4 regions of the Shewanella sp. SM87 genome follow, and region 1 is predicted to be linked to each of the others. Evidence: predicted binding sites of a transcription regulator. Region 1 holds the regulator's gene; each other region holds the start of a gene.
What was found. Region 1 encodes LexA, which represses DNA repair genes until DNA is damaged. Its sites were predicted from a motif close to TACTGTATNNNNATACAGTA; they were not measured.

Region 1 (3,992 bases):
TGATTTGCCATTAAACTGTGTGCTCCGCGGTGACACTCGCCACTATCGTTTGTCTCACTGACGGACGTAATAAGCTATTGGCCTGATCTCGTATGCGATTGATATTGGACTTATCTTCACTATCCGCCAGATATCCCAATTCTTTGAGCTTCACGCTCAAAGTACCGTAGAGTTTTTTATCGTAGAATTCAGGCGCGGTAATACCATGTAAAGCCCCTAAACGCTGAGCGAGTAAATGGCTCTCAGACTCAAGTTCTGAGCGCTCCATCTTAGGTCTGTTCGCTAACAGATTGAAAATAATAGCGTACCGTTGCAGAGTCTCGCTCACTGAACTGGCTAACAATAATAATTGGCTTGAGTGCTCAGGCACGACAGCTAAAGTATCTGTCTCAACCACTAAACCTTGCCCAATCAGGAAATCCAGTACTTGCTCAACATAGGCTGGTAAGTCTTTAATTCCCATGAAGAGTTCGGCTTTCAGCAATGGATAAAAATCGGCAACGATTGAAACGACTTGCTGGCGCAGGATCTGTTCATTGTGGGTTAAACAACTCGCAATTAATGAAGGAACAATAAATAAGTGAATGATATTGTTACGATAGTAAGTCATAGACACTGCCTGACTCGCTTCGATAGACACTATTTCCCCTAAAGGATCGGCACTAACAACAAACTTGTTCAGCTCTAAACCTTGCTGCACTAAATGCTTACCATCACCTTCCGCAACAGATGTATAAGAAGTGTAAGGCACTTTTTTGAGTAGGGTCAGATACAAATCAAGCTGACGCTCCAGCAGACTACGTTCTAAGGCGTTTTGATCTGTCGCCAGTAAGACTAAGCTAGTCAAAGTCACCGAACTCGCGGCTGCGGCATCATTGATACGCGTCATCACCCGATTAGCCAGCACGTTTACCGCTGGAGTTAACCAACTTGGTTTCTGCTCGGGATCATCGGCCAACTCAGCACGCCAGTTTGGCGCACGCTCATTTAAGAAATTTTGTAAGGTAATAGGCTCGCCAAAATTCACGTAACCTTGGCCAAAATTACCTAATTTGCGAATGGCACCGAACACCTGCCACACAGATTCTTTTTTCTTTTTCTTACCGCTTAACTCTTTATGGTAAGTCGCCACTTCCATCACATGGTCATAGCCTAAATACACAGGCACAAGTGTGACAGGACGTTCAATACCGCGCAGTACGCTGTTCATCGTCATGGCGATCATGCCAGTTTTCGGCGCCAACAGACGGCCAGTACGTGAACGGCCACCTTCGGAGAAGTATTCCACCGAATAACCTTTAGCAAACAGCTGATCTAAATACTCACGAAATACTGCGGTATACAGCTTGTTGCCATTAAAACTACGGCGGATAAAGAAGGCACCACCGCGACGGAACATAGGTCCCGCGGGCCAGAAGTTGAGGTTGATGCCAGCAGCAATGTGCGGCGGAACCATGCCTTGATAATACAAAATATACGATAACAGCAGGTAATCCATGTGGCTGCGATGGCAAGGCACATAAACAATCTCGTGGCCATCGTGATGCAGCTGGCGAACTTGCTCGGCGCCTTTAATGTTGATCCCGCTATAAAGCTTGTTCCACAACCAAGTTAAGAAACGCTCGGCAATACGCACTAAACTATCTGAGTAATCGGCTGCTATTTCATCGAGGTACTCAATAGCCGTCTCGCGCGCTTGGGTCTCAGAAATCTTTTTACTGGCGGCTTCTTCTTGAATCGCTTTGCGCAGCGACTCAGATTTGAGTAACGAATGAAACAGTGCTTGGCGGTTTGGCAGCACAGGCCCTGTCATTACCTTACGTTGACGACGGAAATGCACGCGCGCAACCCGTGCTAACTTATGGGCAATCCCCATGTCGGTGCCATGTTCGTCAGCCATGTAACGCAGGGATACGGCATTCGAAAACTGCACGAAGTTATGTCGACCTAAGAACAGAATCATCAAGCACTTGCGCAGCCAAGTCGGGTTTTCCCGCTCAAATACGGCCGCCTTCATAGTGTCGTCTTCTTTCCCTGGCGTTCGACCCCAATACAAGCTCACGGGCACAAGTTGAATATCCAATTCAGGACGTTCCTTATGCACGGCTAACAAACGCATAAAGCATTCGAGGAAAGGCTCATTACCAGCACGTTCGCCAAACAGTGGCTTACGTCCTTGAAGACAGACAACCCGAGGCGCAGTCACACCATTAGCCACTAGAGGCTCATAAGGGCTTGGTAAACCTAACTTAGCCGTTATTTCGCTCAAAGCAGCTATGTCACTGAGAGATTCTGTTTTCATCACATAAACAAGGGGTCTGGAAGCATCCAGATTCAGATCGGCAAAGGGATCCTGAGGTACCACAATAGTGTGCACTAAGTGTTTTTGGATCCAACGTAATGATTTCAACCAAAGAGAGTCGTGTTTAGGCATTATTCTTATGCAATTAAGTGCGTTTACTAGCCCGATAGAATACCAGACTATGGGCAATATTCGCTAATTCTCTCCAACATAGCTAAAAAGTGGTTAATACTTGCGCTGCAAATAATACTGTATATACTAACAGTAACTGTATAGAAAAACAGGAAACACCATGAGACCTTTGACGCCACGCCAAGCTGAAATTTTAGAGCTAATTAAACGAAATATTGCCGATACTGGCATGCCACCCACTCGGGCAGAAATCGCAACCCGTTTAGGTTTTAAGAGCGCCAATGCGGCTGAAGAACATCTTAAAGCGTTGGCAAAAAAGGGCTGCATTGAGATCATGCCAGGCACATCTCGAGGCATTCGTCTGCCTGCGGAAATCGAAGATTTGACTGAAACAGGTTTACCGCTCATCGGCCAAGTGGCCGCGGGTGAACCTATCCTCGCCCAAGAACATGTTGAACAGTACTACCAAGTCGACCCAAGCATGTTTCATCCCGCCGCCGATTTTTTACTGCGAGTAAAGGGCGACAGCATGAAAAATATCGGTATTCTCGAAGGTGATTTGCTGGCAGTTCATAAAGTAGAACAAGCTAGAAATGGTCAAGTGGTTGTCGCTAGAGTCGATGACGATGTCACTGTTAAACGTTTCGAAAAAAAAGGTAATGTAGTCTATCTACATGCCGAAAATGAAGATTACTCCCCGATTAAAGTGGATTTAGGCTTCCAAAGTTTAACAATTGAAGGACTCGCCGTCGGTGTGATCCGTAATGGAGATTGGCTATGAATAAACTACTTGGCAATGCCCCCCGCCATCCGGGCCTGTGGCTCGATGAAGTCCGTGATGCTGACTATGACTGGCACCATGCGCCCATCGCCTGCATGCCAACTAAGACTCAAGGTCGCCAAGAATTAATTCATCTGAGTGCACAACTCGCTCAGTTAAGCCAACAGGGCCGTTGGTTAGTGCTCATCAACCCTCCAAGTATTGGCTACAAGCAAATGCTCGCCAGCGCAGGTGTGCGTATGGATAGAGTTTTGCTGGTACATGCTAAAGATGAAGTCGAAACCCTGTGGGCGATGGAGAAAGCCCTAACAAGTGGTACGTCCAGTGCAGTCATTACTTGGACTCAATCATTGGATGCGCGGGATAATCGACGCCTACAAATCGTGGCTAAAAGTGCCCGAGCTATGGGCATAGTGCTTGAAGACGTAAACAGTCACTTACATGCCGACGTACGCATTGAGCAAGGCAATCTCTTCGGTCAGCAATCTTTTTTTAGCGCTGTACACTAAATATTCATTTAATTTTTACCTTGAAAGCCGCCTCACCTATGAATGTGAGGCTTTTTTTTGGCAATTTTTCAGATAATTAGATAAATAAGTGATCTTGATCAATATTTAAACAGCAAGTATGGTTGGTTAAGTCGGTGATGATATATCACCTTCCGTGGTCAATGAATCGAGTATTTATCGAACTCGAAGCGCCACTAAAAATAGAGAACAGATTTATTTCAGCAGTATGTGCCAGCGTGGCTAATTACCAGCAGTAACAATACTTGAT
Region 2 (3,992 bases), on a different contig from region 1:
ATCTATAACATGCTCAAATTGCTGTATACCATTTTGACCGCCTGTGATGAAACCGAGCTAAAAATGAGTACCGAATTAAAGGAGCGAAAATGCTTCTTTGTGCGAAACGTGCCTTGCAAAAAAACGTTAGGCATTTGCACCACCAAAGCACATAACGAATATTGCTGCTTTAAGTCCACCTTGGCGCGGATCATCATGGAGCAGGTGATCAAGCAGATAGGCCACAATCCACAAACGTGGCATGACGATGAACAATGTCGCGGCCTTACATTGGATGAGCTATCAACAGTCGATCTCGGGAGCGTTGATTTTACAGAATGGGTAGGGTTAATGACCGAATCAGGTATGTTCCCAGAGCCTAGTATGGACGCTACAGGCAAAGATGCTGTAGTCAATAAAGATATGCGAGATAGCGCTGATAAGCGGATTGAGGGGGTGTTAGGAGTAGACACTGGGGTTAAAGTACGTGAGGCATTTAAGAATGCTTCTCCTGCCACTAACTTAGATTGTTCAGGCTTCCCAAGGCCACCATCCTGTCCATTATAACGTTAACACTGGCCGCGACACCTTGGGTATCGCGGCCATTAAGACTAGATAGCTTGAGGTTTTAGTAATAGGTGAACATTTTTACTGTTCAAGTCTATGACTTGTTGATAATTAGATCTCAATTTATCCGCTTCGCTGCAATTTCTGGTTCTTGATGCGTCTTTAGGCGGCACATAGAGGAATGACGGATATTCAGACGTAAGTTTGTTTAGTCGGTCAAATAATGGCAATTCAGCACAGGTCCCAACTTGGGACAATACAACGGCATAGTTACCCGCTGGAAAATCTCGATTAAACAATTTTGCGGCTTGCTCACCGGTCAGTGATGTCTCATGTGATGCAAGATTTGACATCAAATTAGACCACCCATTATATTTATCCTTGGTTGCTAAATAAGCGCCGCCACCTTCCACCTGTAACCGCAAAAACTTTTGACTTCCTAAAACTTCCTCTTGCATCCGATAGTTGCTGCCAATATCTTTCCCCAAGTAATCTGCTAAAAACTGAGTGTGAGCGGGGATCTGTTCCACTGGTATGACTTGGATTAAACCAAAAATTGGATATGGATTTTTGTTTTTACTGGCAAGAATTGATAACCCGACATTCAGCATTCCACCTGATAAGCCACTCCCGCCCCACACACCAACACCAGCCGCGCCAGACGCCATATTTAACGCCATAACAGAGCTGTCAGCACCGTTAATTTTTTTCCATTCTTCATCGGTTAACGTCTTGTCGCTCGCATTCATAGCGGTGCCACTGAGCTTGAGTAATTGCAATGCAAAGGAATCACCCGCTTGAATGCCGACCTCATCTAATTTCTTAGGCTCAACGGTTTTAGGTGTAGAAGCACAGCCTCCGAGTAAAGCAGTAGCGAATAAAGCGGTTAACGCGAAGGTTGATGTTTTTGTTTTCATTATGTTTACTCGTTTAAATTAATTGGAATCATATTAACACGAGTCTATAGGCGAGCAAATTTTGTGAATTTTATATGAATCCGATTATTTTCGGTTTTCCGTCACACATCGAAAACAGTCTGGAACCGGTAGCATGAGAGAAATTTAAGATTTTTATTTTTTACTGCTATTATTACTGATTATTTATACAGTGATTATTTGCAATGAAACTTATCACATGCAATGCGAGTGCGGGAATTTCGGGGTTTCCAAGCCCTGCGGCTGATTACGTAGAATTACCCTTGAGTCTTGATCAACTGCTGGTAGAGCATCCTAGTTCTACGTGGTTTGGCCGCGCAGCGGGTCGTTCGATGGAGGGGGTAGGCATTTATCATGGCGACATTTTAGTGATAGACCGCGCCGCTCAACGTGGCAACATGGCTATCGTTGTGGCGAATTATAACGGTGAATTTACCGTAAAGCTGCTCGATGAAAAACGCCGTTTACTTGTGTCTATCGATCAACAGCAAAACATGACGTCCGTTGCTATCGATGATGCCGATACATTCTCGGTTGAAGGGGTGATCATCAAGTCAATCCGACTTCATGAGCATTCAAATCTGCTAGAAAGATATCTGAGTCAACCATGTTCGGACTAATTGATGCCAACTCCTTTTATGTGTCGTGCGAAATGGTCTTTAGGCCCGACTTGCGCGAACTTCCTGCGATTGTGCTCAGCAACAACGACGGTTGTTGCGTGGCAATAAATCGAGCGGCCAAGATCGTTGGCGTGAAAAAATTTGTCCCTTACTTTGAGCAGCAACATCTATGCAGACAACATAATGTGCAGGTGTTTTCATCTAATTATGAACTGTACGCAGATCTGTCTGCAAAAATGATGCAAGTGATCGGGCGGTTTGCGCCCGAGCAGTACGTGTATTCAATCGATGAATCGTTTGTGTCATTTAAACACTGTGCAGCAATCCTTGATTTAAACGCCCATTGTACCCTGTTGCGCCGCGCTGTTTGGCGTGAGTGCCGCTTACCTGTGTGCGTGGGGTGTGGAGAATATAGGACGTGCCGAGGTGGCATTTTTACGTTAATTTTAGGTATTCGATTATTTCCGCTCGGGGCAAGTATATCAGCAACTTAGAACCCTTTGAAAGGGCTCGGGTTGTGTAAAAAAGTAGTCCCACGCAACCAATTTTCGGGCAAAAAACCTCTTTAAGGTGGCATTTTTGTGTCATTTCCTGCACAAAACGTAAGATCTTTGAGTGGCGTAAAGTGTGGACAATGCAAAACGTGCTAAGGTGGCATTTTTGTATTAATTTTTTACAGATAAACATTTATAACTAAATCAATACTATCAAACATATATAACATGCATAAAAAATAAAAATTGTGCAAAAAAGTAGTTTCCCGCAATCAAATTTACAGGTAAAACTTCTCTTAAGGTGGCCATTTCCCCCCCCCAAATACTGGTTTTTTTAGCGGCGTGAAGTGTGGACAATGCAAAACGAGCTAAGGTGGCATTTTTGCGTTAAATTTAAGTATTCGATTATTTCTGCTCAGAGCAAGTATATCAGCAACTTAGCCTCCTTTTAAAAGACTTTGGTTGTATCAAAAAGTAGCCTTACACGCCCAAAATCAGCTCATTTTTTTGACACAAGAATTTTACTTCATGTTCTGCAAAGCATTAGATATTTTAGTAGATTAGAATGTATTAGTTATTATTGAGTTATAAAATAATCTATTTACAACAACTAGTTATAAATGATACTTTTGCAAAAAACATTATAGCTGAATAGTACCAAGAGCTTTATCGTACAGCTATTAAATAAGTTATTATTTTTAACAAGAGTTTGGAACCGTTATGGCAAATGAAAAAAAGATGAGAAATCATTCTAAGCGGAATAATAGATGAAAAACAAAGCTCAGCTAAAAGAATTAATTGATCAATATCAAAATGATATTGATCATTATCGTTCAGCCAGATATAACGAAAACCAACTTAGAACAGATTTTCTAGATAAACTCTTTTCGATACTCGGCTGGGATATAACTAATAAATCAAGTAAGCCTACAAACGAACGTGAAGTTCTTGTAGAGGAAGGGCTAAAAGCGAAAGCGGGTGAAAATACTAAAAAACCTGATTACACATTTAGACTTTTCTCCGAACGTAAGTTTTTCCTTGAGGCTAAAAAGCCAAGTGTAGATGTATCAACCATCATAGCCCCTGCCCTGCAAGTTAGACGGTATGGTTTTACTGCAAAGTTAAAAATCTCTGTATTGTCAAACTTTGAGTATACTGCAATTTATGACTGCTCTAATCCCGTAGAGGAAACTGATTCAGTCACTAATTCAAGAATAAAACTTTATCATTATACTGAACTTTTAGAAAAATTTGATGAGATAAATAGTCTTATTGGTCGTAATAGTGTCTATACTGGTCAATTCGAAAATGAATGGTCAGAAATAGAAAATAAAATACTTAAGTTTAGTGTTGATGATTTATTTCTAAAACAAATAAATGATTGGAGACTTCTTCTT
Region 3 (3,992 bases), on a different contig from region 1:
ATTGCCATCTAAACGATAGCTGACCACGCTACCCACGGGGATTTGGCGAAAAAATATTGGCGAGCCAACATCGAGCGAACCCAGTTTATCGGAGGTCAATTCGACCATCACACCTTCTGAGCCGATTTGCATCGGCGGCGGTTGGCGTTCTGCTTCAAAAAAGGTCGAGGCATTACCTTTCCCTGGTTGGATAGCAATATAGTTACCCGAAAACAGCGCATCTAAGCCTTCAACACCTGTAATACTTGCTTTAGGTGTGACAAGCCAGAAGAGGGTTTCTTTATTCAAGAAAGGTTTAGCGCGGTAGTCCATCATGACCTTGACGTTCACACCTTTGAGATCTTCATCTATGCCAATGTCTTTAACTTTACCGACAGTTAAACCTTGGTATTTGACTAAGGTTTTACCTACATCAATCCCAGTGGCGCTCGGAAAGTGAATTTGAATTTCAACCCCCGATTCTTTAATGCTCTTAATGCCCAGCCAAGCACCTAATGCCAACGCGACAATAGGAAGCAGCCAAATGGGCGAAAAGAGTTTTTTCTTTACAACTTTCGGCGATTCAATTTGTGTCATCTTGAGGTTCCAATCGATCCCAGAGTAAACGAGTGTCTAAAACTTTTGCGGCTAACTGAGTTAACAGAATAACCAAGGCAAATGCGGTAGCCGCAGGCGCGGGTTTCGCGTCGAGTAATTGTCCCATGTTCACTAATGCCACTGTGATTGAGATGACAAATAAATCGAGCATTGACCAGCGGCCAATCCATTCGATGATGTGAAAACCCACCATCAATTTCTTTTTTGAAATCGGAATGTCAAAGCTGATCGCACACAGATAAATGGATAAGCCGATGATTTTAATCCATGGTACTAAAATACTGGCGGTAAACACTATGATGGCAATAGGCAACATATCTGAATGCACTAAATGCAAAATGCCTGAAAAAATGGTGTCGTGCCGCACTTGCCCTTGATTGGTCAGCATAGTGATAGGGTAAATGTTGGCTGGCACCAGTAAGATGGCAGCGGTAATCAACAAAGCCCAACTTTTTTGCAGGCTGGAATAGTCTCTGACTTGCAACTCAGTTTCACAGCGCTGACAGTGCGTGAGTTCACTGCTGTTGAGTTGGCGACACACTTTACAGAGACATAGGCCGATATCTTTACCTTGTTGTTTCATATCAGCTATGACCTTCCAATAACGTCCACATATGTTCTAAGTCGTATTCTCTTTGTAGAAACAAGGTCACGAGAAACAGCATAGTGAAGCAAAATGTGCCCATACCAAAATAAATGTCCGAAAAATCAGATAGCTGAAATGATGAAACTAAGAAGCTGATCACATAAATTTCCAGCATAGTGAGCTGCGATAAGACGCCATGAAATTTTAACAACTGCTTCAATGAGTTACGCCAAAAAAAGCTACTCAATCCCCATTTCACAATTAAAATCTGTGTCAATATCGATAACAGTAATAAGCCTGGACCTATCACAGCTGCGGCAAGTACGGCGACACCTACAACCCAATAGCCTTGGTCAAATACTGCAAATGCCCCTTGGAAAACCGTGGTAGTACGAATACTGCCGAAAAAGTGGATCTCGAGTACGGGTAAAAAATTAGCAGGGAAATAAAACACTAATGCCGAAATACATAGGGCTAACATACCATTCACAGAGCAGTATGGCGTGTCATAAAGTGCAGTGCTGCAACGAGGACAGATTGCTCTAACGCCGCTAGGCAAGGCACGTTTGCGGACTGCTAAATCGCAGGAGCGGCATAGGGTTACTGAATTTTCTGCTGCGTTTTCATGCATATAAAAATATATATTAGCCTAATAGGAGTAATAACAGCGAGAACGGTGCAAAGTGTCGTGCTAGTTAGCTGTTCAGCCACGTCTAGCGCTTTTATAATCTTGGCAACGAAAGTACGCTAATAATATCAGATTAATCAGAACACTTGCATCACAAGTTCAATCTATGTCACTCTAGTTACTGTATATAAAAACAGTGCGAGGGCAGTCATGGCAGTAATAACACAGTTTGTCGTGGTCAGAGAAGGGGTTGAAAAGATGACATTCACATCTAAGAAGGAGGCTGATGCCTACGATAAGATGCTCGATATCGCCGATAACCTTATCCCCTTCATTCAAAAAGCTGATTTGGGTATAGATGAAAGTGTGGGCGAAAAGCTCGCATTCTATTTTGCTAACAATAAAGATGAGCTGACGAACTTGCTTAAAGGCGCCGTTCAGGTTAATAGTACGCCAACGAATCCGCCTGCAGCGAAAAAAGCGGCTAAAAAGACCGAAGCAGCAGAATAAAATTGTTAGGAAATGTAATGAAATCGAAATTTTATGAGTCACTTAACCGTAAAGCCTTGGCCTTGTTGGAAGGGGAAGATGACCTTGTTGCGGCGATGGCGAATTTTTCAGCCTTGCTCAATGATAATTTAACTGAGCTGAACTGGGTGGGATTCTACGTCATGCGTGGCGAACAACTGGTACTTGGCCCGTTTCAAGGTAAAGTGGCTTGTACACGCATTCCGTTAGGAAAAGGTGTGTGTGGTACAGCAGCATTCACTAATCAAACTCAGCGAGTGGCTGATGTCCATCAATTTGATGGTCATATTGCCTGTGATTCTGCCAGTAATTCTGAAATCGTTGTGCCAGTTCGTGCGCAAGGTAACGTGGTTGCGGTGCTCGATATTGACAGTCCTATCTTCGATCGTTTCGATGAAGAAGACCAAAAGGGGCTGGAATTACTGGTTAAAAGTTTTGAAAACTGCCTATTTGATTAATTTGCGTACAATAACGCATAATTCATAGTCGCAATCGGTGGCGTGCGCCTTATAATATGCGCCTGCACGCATTAAGCTGGTTTGATTGGCATGCAATGAATAAGCTTAGTGTTTTGAGCTGTCAAAATTTGTTAAGGTATATTTTTTAACTTTAGTAAACGCGGCTAGGATGCTAATTTGTACGTTGACTCAATATTGAGTTTAACGAAGATAAACGACATGTAAGAAGCTGATATATATCACCTCGAATCGATGTCCCTTTTTGACTGTGGAAGTAATGATGGAATCAACAGAAAAGTTGACCGACACCAATGCAATTTTGGCGTATTTGTATGAAACATTTCCTTTGTGCTTTATTGCTGAAGGTGAAACTAAGCCATTAAAAATCGGATTGTTTCAAGATTTGGCTGAAAGGTTGGCTGATGATTCTAAAGTCAGTAAAACTCAGCTCAGAGTTGCCTTGAGACGTTATACCAGCAGTTGGCGCTATTTAAAGTGCGTTAAAGCGGGCGCACAACGCGTAAACCTGGATGGCGAACCTTGCGGCGAGTTAGAGCAAGAGCACATTGATCATGCTCAAGCCATGTTGAAAGAGAGTCAGGATAAGGCCAAAGCGAAACGTGCAGCACTTGCACCTAAGCCTGCGGCGAAGAAAGCACCTAAAAAGGTGGCTGTTCCTCAACGTCCTAAAACTGAGCGTCCTGCTAAGCCTGCGCCAAAAGCTGCAGCGCCAGTCGTCAATTATGTCCAAGCACAATTGACTGATTTAACGAAAAAACAACGCGTCAATGTTAAATTAGGTATGACACCCGTAGCCGGTGTGATTACTGACATTAACAAGGAAGATATTCATGTTCAGCTTGATAGTGGCCTAACGATTAAAGTTAGAGCAGAACATATCCTGCTGTAATCATTTATTAAAACGGAGTAACTTGTTGATGCGAAAACTCACTTTGGCTACCTCGATCGCCACTGTTTTTGTCGGATTCTCGGCTTGGGCCGTACCACCCACGATTCAAATCAGCGAGTTACCCACTCTCAAGCAGGAAGCGCAACATAAGGTTGCGAGCAAAAGGGTAACGGACTTATACACTCGTTCGCACTATCATAGATTCAATCTTGATGACGCCTTTTCTGCGCAAATTTTTGATCGTTATCTACAGCAGTTAGACTATCGCCGCAATGTGTTAACCCA
Region 4 (3,992 bases), on a different contig from region 1:
CCAGTCTAGGTATATCAAACAAATGCTTCACAACCTCAAGCATTTCAATTGCATATGTAGGCCTGCATCGATCTAGTTCATCAATAAAAATATAAACCCTATCCTTCCCAGATTTTTCGCAAACTATAGAGATAAGATCAGTTAGTTCACGTTTAAAATCATGAACAAACTCTTTATGCATTTTATGCGTAGAAAAAATATGTTCACCAAAATCCCCCATTCTACTTACTGGAGAGCTACGGTCATTTACTAAATCTTTAGTTGAAACACCAACTTCTTTAAGAATCTCATTAAAATCCTTACCAAAATAGTGTTGCCCAATTGCCATCATGATAACTGGAAAAAAATTCTTAGCCAATTTCCATCCAACATTAAAAATTCTCTTTTCAGATTCATAAAAGTCTACAATGTCATATTTTTCAAGCTCAGTGAGCAACTCGGATGTCAATATCGCAAGAGGATCATTCAGGTAATCAGATTCCCATACGTCTATCTTTATTGATGCATAACTATTTTCTTTAAGTCGATGACACCAATTGTTTACAAAAAATGACTTTCCCGTGCCCCAAGCTCCATTTAGATTAACAACATATGCTTTTGTAGAACTTCTACTATCTATGAAACGAGTAAAAGCATCAGCCTGTTTTATCCGTACATTTTGGTAAACACATGTTGAAAATGCTTTTCCAATATCAGCATGACTCATAAATTTTTCTCACCAATTAAAATAGATTAAATATCTGCCAATGGATTGCTAAAGATTAATTAAATAGTTTCAGTCACACTCAATTACTATGTTAATTTTAAACAACTAACTTAGCACTTTATCCTTGGCAAACAGCCCCACTTGGTAGTGTACTGGGGTGTCAGTAGCTCACGCCGCATTGCCCACTTTTGTTCGATACCCTGAGCGGCTAAGAACAAGGTATCACGGCCATAGCGTAAGTTAATGTCATCAAGTGTTTGCATCAAAGCTGGATCTGCTTTCGGTGCGTTAAATAAGTCTAATTGCTGATACTTGTCACAACTTAGATTAATGAGCCCAATGCCGATCTTGTAATACCTCACACCTTCTCTAAATAATTTAGGTGCAGCAGCTGTCATCGCTCTGGTCATTTCGACAGTGCAGTTAGTAGCACAGGGGAAGTGAACAATAGATTTAAAACTTGCAGTATGTTCGTCGTAAGGAGAATTGCTGGCGAACAGTAGCATTGATTTACAACTTGAGCCTTGCGCCCTTGCCTTGGATGCGGCAATTGCGACATGTTTACTCAAGGCCTGCAGGAGTGAATCAAAATCCATAATCCTTTCGCCAACTGAACGGGTGGAGAATATCTGTTGCTTATCTGCTCTGGCTTGGTCCCATTTTTTACATTCTTGTCCATTGAGTTCACGCACTGTGCGTTCAACCTCAATGCTGAATTGCTTTCTAGCAAGTCCTGCTGGCATTTTAGCAAGATCTAGCGCAGTGTTGATGTTCATTAACTCAAGCTTTTTACTAATCCGCCGACCAATTCCCCACACCTCACCAACGGGTGTTTGCTTTAAAATGGCTAGCCGTTCTGTCTCATTATCAATGACACAAACACCGCTATAACCTGGTAACTTTTTAGCTGCGTGGTTGGCAATTTTAGCCAGCGTAAGGCTAGCAGCAATGCCAACACATACAGGTAAGCAAGCCTCTTTCCATACTGCACGGCGGATTAACTGTCCTTGCGTCTTTAGGCACTGAATCGCTGGATAACAATGCTTGAAGGAAAGAAAGCTTTCATCGATAGAATACACATGTTGATCCGGTGCAAACCGACCAATAATCTCCATCATCTTTGACGATAGGTCGGCGTACAACTCGTAATTTGAAGAGCAAGCAATTACCCCGAGTTTCTGACACTGATCTTTTACTTGAAAGTAAGGCGCAAATTTAGGTATACCAGCTTCCTTGGCTTGCCTATTCGCGGCAACGATACATCCATCGTTGTTGCTTAGTACGATTATTGGCTTGCCACGCCAATCTGGTCGAAAGACTTGCTCTGCACTGCAGTAAAATGAGTTGGCATCAACTAAGGCATACATATTTGTGACGCCAATATAGAACAATGGGTGTGCAACCTAACAGACCGAGTTACAACCCCTTCAATACGGAAGTCATCGTAATCTTTAACCTCTACGGCTTGCTGTTGTTCATTAGATGATAAAAGCATTTTTCTGGCTTTATCATAGATTTTACACACGAACTCGCCGTTCAGCGTTGCAACGATAACGTTACCTTGTTGAGCTGTAACATACCTGTCCACAATGAGTACGTCACCGTCAAAGATGCCAACGCCCTGCATCGAATCCCCCTGCGCTATACCAATGTAAGTAGCGCTAGGATGTTGCACTAAAAGCTCGTCCAGACTTAAACCTAGCTGTGTGTATTCTGCTGCAGGGCTTTCAAAGCCATGAACCCCAGCGTGTGCAGGTAAAGCTATAAAGGGCAAAACACGCATAAAAGCACCAAATCACTGTATATAATTACAGTGATTATAGCGCTTGAGTTGTGGTTAGCAAATTTTGAATGATTTAGTTATCAGTTAACTGATTATTGACGTCACTAAACATTGATAATGTCTACATGTCTAATCCTCAGTGACTATCGATATTTAGCTCTCAAAAATTTAAATTACATTAGATAGAGCTAAATCGAAGTTTATTTACAGCCTCTTCCTGCTTGCCCTAATGCCTGCAAAACTGTAGCCCTTAAGTTAGGGTGGAGTCGATAAATACTCATTATAGATTGCACTGCTTTATCACCACCTGCTTTACCTAAAGCTTTTAGTACTTCTTCTCTAAAATTCGGATGAAGAGTATAGATACGCATAATAGCTTCAACGGCATCATCACCACCCGCATACCCAAGAGAATCGATAACTTCAGCCCTATAATTAGGATTAGAAGTATAAATTTCGACAATTTCCTTTACTGCTAAATTCATGATTACCTTATGTTCAACTAAAAAATTGGTCACAATATTTAGCATATTGCTACTATTTAAACTAATTTTTTATATAAAAATCATACTGTAAATCAAATTTTATCTAAACATGGAAGCGAACATTGTTAGCTTGGAAGCGGAATATGTAGCATACGCGAGTCAGATACAATAAGATCGTATCGAGCAATAAACAGCTTATATTTTGATGGATCATCATCGTATGATTGAATCCACCTGTTACAGGCCTGACCAAACTCATGAATTAAAGCCCGGTAGTCATAATATTTCGCATTACCTTCTTGCAACTTAACTTCATGCGGCATACTACCAACATAGGCGATTAACCGCTTGATGCTACCTTTTTGAACTTGGCGTGAATTTAAATTACTCATGTGTAAAAGCGAATTTCTATGCTCCCAAAGTTCTCTAGGAGTGAGATTGGTAGAAGTTAAGTCAGCATACTTATTTAACCACTTTACAAACGGGGTATCTTCTCCACTTTTACTTTCACCAAACTCGATGTAACCAATTGAATCAATAGCAACAAGCATCAACTTAATACTAGATACATAATAACCTGCTTGATACATTAATCTGAAAGGTTGAAAAAAATCATCGTTTATTAGTTCCGTGAAACGAAAAGCATTTCCTGTCATGTACTTATCCATCCAATCTACACTCATATATGCTCCTGCAACTATCGCTTTATAAGGGTAAGAACGCCTCGCACTTTTAGCCCATCTCTAAGTATTTATCTCATGTGTGTTACATCAGACTTTTTCGAGACCGTGAAGCCCCTCCAGTAATTTCATGTTCATGTAGTTTGGGGAATCTAAAATTTTAAATTTTACTAAATCAGTAAGTAACTCTTGATACAAAACCTCTGAATTAAGTACAAATTGATGCAACTCACTCAGAGTAAATGTCACATCATCATTCCTTAACGAGCAAATTTTCTCTTCAAAAGAGTCTTCATAGAAGACTATCATCAAAGGGTTATGAGCGATTAAGTTTCTCT

Region 2: umuD (translesion error-prone DNA polymerase V autoproteolytic subunit) is a predicted target of LexA. The motif match lies at 1,637-1,656, and genes of this name have one in related genera.
Region 3: L5M11_RS06115 (YebG family protein) is a predicted target of LexA. The motif match lies at 1,991-2,010, and genes of this name have one in related genera.
Region 4: L5M11_RS13325 (LexA family protein) is a predicted target of LexA. The motif match lies at 2,503-2,522, and genes of this name have one in related genera.

What each region holds. Positions count from the first base shown of each region.
Region 1 covers NZ_JAKKSC010000016.1:75,627-79,618, reverse strand. The annotation lists gene mtr (tryptophan permease) at 1-11, opposite strand, end outside; gene plsB (glycerol-3-phosphate 1-O-acyltransferase PlsB) at 11-2,434, opposite strand; gene lexA (transcriptional repressor LexA) at 2,595-3,215, shown strand; gene L5M11_RS14000 (cell division inhibitor SulA) at 3,212-3,724, shown strand.
Region 2 covers NZ_JAKKSC010000038.1:12,812-16,803, reverse strand. The annotation lists gene traN (conjugal transfer protein TraN) at 1-546, shown strand, start outside; gene L5M11_RS20870 (hypothetical protein) at 591-1,463, opposite strand; gene umuD (translesion error-prone DNA polymerase V autoproteolytic subunit) at 1,667-2,101, shown strand; partial or broken gene L5M11_RS20860 (DNA polymerase V subunit UmuC) at 2,089-2,520, shown strand; gene L5M11_RS20855 (Eco57I restriction-modification methylase domain-containing protein) at 3,363-3,992, shown strand, end outside.
Region 3 covers NZ_JAKKSC010000005.1:187,929-191,920, forward strand. The annotation lists gene L5M11_RS06100 (PqiB family protein) at 1-576, opposite strand, end outside; gene L5M11_RS06105 (paraquat-inducible protein A) at 563-1,180, opposite strand; gene L5M11_RS06110 (paraquat-inducible protein A) at 1,182-1,814, opposite strand; gene L5M11_RS06115 (YebG family protein) at 2,022-2,321, shown strand; gene L5M11_RS06120 (GAF domain-containing protein) at 2,339-2,797, shown strand; gene proQ (RNA chaperone ProQ) at 3,078-3,707, shown strand; gene prc (carboxy terminal-processing peptidase) at 3,736-3,992, shown strand, end outside.
Region 4 covers NZ_JAKKSC010000015.1:49,634-53,625, reverse strand. The annotation lists gene L5M11_RS13335 (KAP family NTPase) at 1-706, opposite strand, end outside; gene L5M11_RS13330 (Y-family DNA polymerase) at 817-2,073, opposite strand; gene L5M11_RS13325 (LexA family protein) at 2,061-2,489, opposite strand; gene L5M11_RS13320 (HEAT repeat domain-containing protein) at 2,690-3,019, opposite strand; gene L5M11_RS13315 (hypothetical protein) at 3,100-3,657, opposite strand; gene L5M11_RS13310 (hypothetical protein) at 3,745-3,992, opposite strand, start outside.